2 regions of the Enterococcus salsurae genome follow, and region 1 is predicted to be linked to the other one. Evidence: riboswitches for the same ligand, from Rfam matches in the RefSeq annotation. Region 1 holds a riboswitch; the other holds the start of a gene.

Region 1 (3,111 bases):
CCAAAAGAAAAGAAATGTTTAGGCAAAGAGGGGGGTGGAGCTTAAAAATTGTTTTTTCTGTTATTTTGTAATATAACTTTAAACGAAAAGATACAAGCATTTTTCAGCGCTTTGTTGTAGAATGAACATATTACATAGGAGGGATCAACCGGCATGTCCAATACGATTTACGTACATATAGATACAACCAGCAATGCCGTCTTGACCCGTGGGCTTGCCCCCCAAGATTTCAACAAGAGCATTGTGCATCAACCCAAGAATCTGCTTTTGCTTGATCCTTCCAGCGAATTTGGTGAATTTGACGGCCACACTGGCCTCAAAGTGATTCGCGGCATCGAAAATGTGCAACTTTTCTTCCAGCAATTGAACAAAGGACGCGTCACGGAAGAAATGAAATGGGTCGATTTCAATGATTTCGATATGTTGAAGGAACTCACACCGTTAGAGATTTCAGAACTGTTATATTTTGGCCATATGAAAACCCACTTGCATTCACCGTTTTTTTATAAATTGCAAAACAACTTTGTCTTTTTTGATTTGAAAGACAACCGCTCCCGTGTATATTACCGCTACTTGGACGAGTATTACCGCATTTTAGCCGATCGAATCACCCGAATCGTCTTAGAAAAAATCAACGACCGTATTTCTTTCTTCAAAAAAGCTGTTTCTGTCGAAAAATTAGACTTCAATCTACTGAAAGAACTCCGTAGTGTCATGCAAGAAGGTGTCTTATTCTGCTTGAGCCAAGATCAATTGATCGACAAAACATTCACGATCCCGATTTATCTGATGGAAGACTCCGGTTTGAAAAGCAGCCAAGTCAACAAAAGTTCCCTTGATCAAATTGCCGTGTTGCGCTACTACGCCAACCAAAAAAAATGGACATTAGATATTGATCAAGAAGATCTAGCTTTTGGCTTTATGGACAAAAAAATGTCATGACCCACACGACTCGCGGGCATGACATTTTTTATTTTATCCTTTCGGCAAAAATAATTTTGGTGCGGTTTTGGCTAATAATATCAACACAACACTAACATATATGGTGTTGATCACTACGGACCCGCCATTAAAAATCAGTGAATAGACATAGGGGCTTTGACCTTCTGGTGCATACATTCCCCAAACAAATACCCCCGCCCAGAAATGCCAGAACCAGCGGCAAACCACGGCGATAAATCCACCAATCCCGATATACCAATAAGCGATATTGGCTTTGTTCCGCAGTGCTTGTTGGATCCGATTGGCAAACAACCCGCCAAATCCACCAAAGGCAAAGGCAAAAGGATATTCAAAAATAATTTGCGGGACGCTGATGAAATTTTTCATGGCACTACCCACCAGTATGTTCAATAGCCCCCACATGAAGCCAGCTGTCACACCAGGCACAAAACCGCGGCGATAGGAATACAAGACCAAAGGAACCAATCCCAGCGAGAGATCCAACCCTGCATTGACCGATTGTACTGGAATAAAAGACAATGCCACCCCAAGCGCCGCAATCATCGTCCCTTCCGTCCATACCCGCAGATCAATTTTTTTCGTCAAAAAAACTCCTCCTTTTCGAATCATCACAATTCACAAAGGAGAAGTGTCAGACACTTCAACTCGTCACAATTCCTACGTTCGTATGACCGAAACAGGTACGAAGGGTTTAGAGTATACTCATTCTCAGCCTTTTCAGGCTCCCCTTTGTGATTAGATTCTATTTGTTTTTTTTTGGACTGTAAGTCCTCTCATAGCATATCATACTTCTGTAAAAAAAGAAGCGTTATTGTTCCGATACCAATCAAATATAAAAATCCTCCAGCTGTCTCGGTCAACTGGAGGATACAACATACTTGAAGGATCGCCAAGTATTAGATAGATAATTTTGATTCAAACAATGGACTTACAGGTTTGTTCTCATGGATTCGTTTGATGGCTTCGCCCATCAACGCACCAACACTGATTTCATCGATTTTTTCTGATTTGCGGTCTGCTGGCAAATAAATCGAGTCAGTCACAACCAAATGTTCGATGGCAGAATCTTCGATCCGTTCCAAAGCTGGGCCTGACAATACTGGGTGTGTACATGAGGCATAGACACTTTTGGCACCTGCTTGTTTCAAGGCATTGGCCGCTAGTGTAATGGTTCCTGCCGTATCGATCATATCATCGATCAAGACACACGTTTTGCCTTCAACATGACCAATAATGTTCATGACTTCAGCTACATTGGCTTTAGGCCGACGTTTGTCAATGATTGCAATGGGTGATTTAAGAAACTCAGCCAGTTTGCGCGCGCGCGTCACGCCACCATGGTCTGGTGAAACGACAACAACGTCATCTCCTTGGATATTGCGTTCTAAAAAGTAATTGGCAATCAATGGCGCACCCATCAAATGATCGACTGGCATATCGAAAAATCCTTGGATTTGTGATGCGTGCAAGTCAAGTGTCACCATACGGTCCGCACCGGCTTTTTCAATCATATTTGCTACAAGTTTTGCTGTGATTGGTTCTCTTGAACGTGCTTTTCGGTCTTGTCTAGCGTAGCCGTAATAAGGCATGACCACATTGATCGTCTTCGCACTTGCGCGTTTCAATGCGTCGATCATGATCAACAATTCCATTAAGTTATCATTTACAGGACTGCTGGTCGATTGGATCACATAGACATGTGAACCGCGAATACTTTCTTCGATATTCACTTGGATTTCGCCATCGCTGAATTGTTTTACGGAACACTTACCTAATTCGACACCTACTGCAGCTGCGATTTTTTCCGCTAAAGGACGATTTGAGTTCAGAGAAAAAATCTTCAATCTTGGATCAAAATAATGATTTGACATGAGAACCTCCACTTTCTTTACGTGTAACTAATAAAAAATGACGACTATTTTACTAGAATCTTCTTCCTAATAAATAGTAGTCATTTTTCGTGAATAAATCAAGTCATTTCGCTATTTCTCATTTAGATAAGGCAGTTTTTTTGCATAATCCGCTTTATTCTCTTGGCGGGCACGTGCAATCGCCATACTGTGCTTGGGCACATCTTGGGTGATCGTGGATCCTGCTGCGATCATCGTTTCTTCAGCAATCGCCAATGGTGCAACTAAATTTGAACCC
Region 2 (3,111 bases), on a different contig from region 1:
TTTTTGGCCACCGGATAACGTGCGCAATGGCTGGTCGGCAAGGGCCTCGATCTCACAAAAAGAAAGGGCATCCTCCACACGTTGCGGCATATCTTTTGGCGCAATCCCGCGATTTTCTAAACAGAAAAGCAATTCTTCTCTGGCGGTATGCATACAAAACTGAGTATCAGGATTTTGAAACATCAGACTAATCAGTGTGGCGCGTGCACGAACGGATAAATCATCGATAGAATGGGCATCAATGGTATAGCTTCCTGACAAGAAGACCTCTTGGCTCAATCCTGCAAGAATACGAAAGAGGGTGCTTTTTCCTGACCCGGAAGGGCCATAGATGGCTTTGGTTTCTCCCGGATGTAATTCGAAAGAAGCTGTGATTGTCTGGTGATCGCAAGCAAATTGACAATCTGTTAATTGTAAGCTCATCGAGACGTCTTTCCAGCGACCTGTAAGGTCGGATCTGCAGCAATTGGATAACTGTTCAATACACCCATACGTGTCAAATGGTCACAGACGATCTTGATCAAAAATGCCGAGAAAAATAAGGCAGAACATAAGCGAATCACAAATATCGTCAGTAGGAGCTGCCATTTTAGATCAACGAAATTTGACCGGATAATGCCCCATATGAAACTAGTGATCGTTGCACCGATCGCACCTGTGATCAACGGGAACCAGCCGTAGCGCCGATAGCCCCCCAACGCAAATCCTGCTTCAGTACCAATTCCTTGGACAAACCCACTGATAAAAATGATTGGGCCATAAAAGTTGCCCATAAAGACTTCCAGCAAAGCAGCGATCATTTCTGTGATCGTCGCGGCACCAGGTTTCCGCAAGACATAGCCTGCAAAAGCTGCGGCCATGAACCAAACACCAAAAATGAATTCATTGGCCAGAACTGATAGGCCAAAAGGGGTCAGAAGTGTCCCTAATAGCAGGCCGAAATGAACGGCGCCCAGATAGATGACCCCAAAAATCAATGAAGCGATCCCCACCATGATCACATCTTTTAAAGCCCATTTAAACATGTGCCGCCACCTCCTTAGAGGGGCTATTGACAGAGATCGTTGCCTCTAAGACATAATGGGAAAGGTGCGCATGGGCATACGCCAATGCAGCTTCAAAATAGGTGAATAATTGGCTGGCAGTGCCCGATAAGAGTGTTACATAGTGCGCCGAGCGAGGCTTCAATCCATGATCAGCTGCCAAAGCAACGATGGCGGCGATTTCTTCCATATAATTGTTTTCACCAAACGCATAGAAGGAGTATTTGCAATCAACGAGAAAATCGCCTTTCGCTATGTTATTGGCATCATTTGGTTTTGCTTGTTGGCCATTCAAGTAACTATCGCCAGCATGATCCCCTGGGCATCCTTTCGAAAATGTAAATTCACCAACAAGATGTGTGTGTGGCTCATAGGCGTTGATCATCAATGCTGCTGCCGCATCTACCACACTTGCCGGTTCTCCTCGGTACAATGTGCTGAAGAGATCCGTTTGCTTCCACACTGCACTGGTATCAGTTTCTTTGATACTCGTTAAAATTTGGGTGGCGAACTGGTCTTTCATTGGATATACACTTACCCGACACCCTGTAATATCGATCATTCCTGTTTGACATGCTTCCATTTTAAACTCTCCTTTCTGATCATTCTGCCCGCAAAAAAAGCGTTCCCCCTTTAACTATCCACATGCAGACAGAAAAATGGGAACGCAAAAAGTTGTGCGTCGCCACTTCCCTACGTTGGTACTAACCAAATCAGGTTCAAAGGGACCAGACCAAAGTCTATCTCAGCATAAAGCGCCCCTAGTGGATAAATATTCAATTGAATGACCACAGTGTAGCACATCAACTGAGAAAGAACAACTATAGAGACGAAGGCGGCAACAGATACAATGAGATCTTTTTGATGACTGAAGCGATTTTATATGAAGAATCTATCATATAAAAAAACATGAAAAATGATATTGACAGGTTGAAATTAGTTGTGTAAAGTAGTGAATTGAGAGTAAAACGTAATCTTTACGTTTTGTTTTCGTAAACCGTAATTGATTTCATAGTATTTATTTCGTCAGTAAGAAAGAAGGAAAATGAAAAAGGAGTGTTTCAAAAAAATGAAGAAGTTTTTTAAAATAACGTTATTATCGATAACAGCGCTTGGGTTGGCAGCCTGCGGTCAAGGAGGGACTGATAGCACGAATCAATCGGAAGCTGTTTCTGCTGAAGCTGTCAGTGATCCTATTCAAGTCGTTGCGACTTTTTATCCAATGTATGACTTTACCCAGCAAATCGTTGGCGACGAAGGGGAAGTGACATTGCTGATGCCTGCTGGCACAGATTCCCATGACTATGAACCTTCTGCAAAAGATATGGCCACGATCCAAGATGCCGATGTCTTTGTGTATAACAATGAAAATATGGAAATGTGGGTACCCTCGATTGAAACCACACTCGATGAAGGAAATGTGACAGTTGTCAAAGCGACAGAAGGCATGATTTTGTTGCCTGGCGATGACGATCACGACCATGACCACGACCACGACCACGATCATGACCACGGGGATGATGGTCATTCTCATGAATTAGACCCCCATGTCTGGTTGGCGCCGAGTATAGCAATCAAACAAGTTGAAGCAATCCGTGATCAATTAAGTGCAGCCTATCCAGAAAAAGCAACTGCTTTTGATACAAATGCAACAGCCTACCTAGAGGAACTGGAAGCATTGCATGCATCATATCTAGAAGCCTTCAGCAATCCATCACAAAGTCACTTTGTCACACAGCATGCGGCTTTCGGTTACTTGGCACTAGAATATGGATTGACACAAGTGCCGATTTCTGGACTTTCTCCAAGTGAAGAGCCTTCTGCTTCACGAATTACTGAATTGAAAGACTTTGTGACTGAAACTGGGATCGAAACGATTTATTTTGAGGAAAATGCCAAAGATAGTATCGCCCGGACGTTGGCATCAGAAGCCGGTGTTGAACTGGCGGTGCTGAATCCGTTAGAAGGCTTGACCCAAGAACAAATGGACAATGGTGAAAACTATATTTCTATTATGGAACAAAACCGTGATGCTTTAAGAAAAACCACAGATGTAGCCAATGACAAA

The links. Region 1 has a riboswitch for thiamine pyrophosphate ahead of thiT (energy-coupled thiamine transporter ThiT). Riboswitches for the same ligand answer to the same signal wherever they lie in the genome.
Region 2: linked by a shared signal. The riboswitch ahead of ACYVRS_RS09385 (YkoF family thiamine/hydroxymethylpyrimidine-binding protein) and the one ahead of thiT (energy-coupled thiamine transporter ThiT) in region 1 are both predicted to bind thiamine pyrophosphate.

The regions. Positions count from the first base shown of each region.
Region 1 is NZ_BAAHWY010000001.1:829,666-832,776, forward strand. It holds gene ACYVRS_RS04070 (hypothetical protein) at 154-942, shown strand; gene thiT (energy-coupled thiamine transporter ThiT) at 976-1,548, opposite strand; TPP riboswitch at 1,601-1,702, opposite strand; gene ACYVRS_RS04080 (ribose-phosphate diphosphokinase) at 1,860-2,834, opposite strand; gene glmU (bifunctional UDP-N-acetylglucosamine diphosphorylase/glucosamine-1-phosphate N-acetyltransferase GlmU) at 2,946-3,111, opposite strand, start outside.
Region 2 is NZ_BAAHWY010000003.1:246,832-249,942, forward strand. It holds gene ACYVRS_RS09375 (ABC transporter ATP-binding protein) at 1-423, opposite strand, end outside; gene ACYVRS_RS09380 (ECF transporter S component) at 420-1,025, opposite strand; gene ACYVRS_RS09385 (YkoF family thiamine/hydroxymethylpyrimidine-binding protein) at 1,018-1,626, opposite strand; TPP riboswitch at 1,717-1,816, opposite strand; gene ACYVRS_RS09390 (metal ABC transporter solute-binding protein, Zn/Mn family) at 2,113-3,111, shown strand, end outside.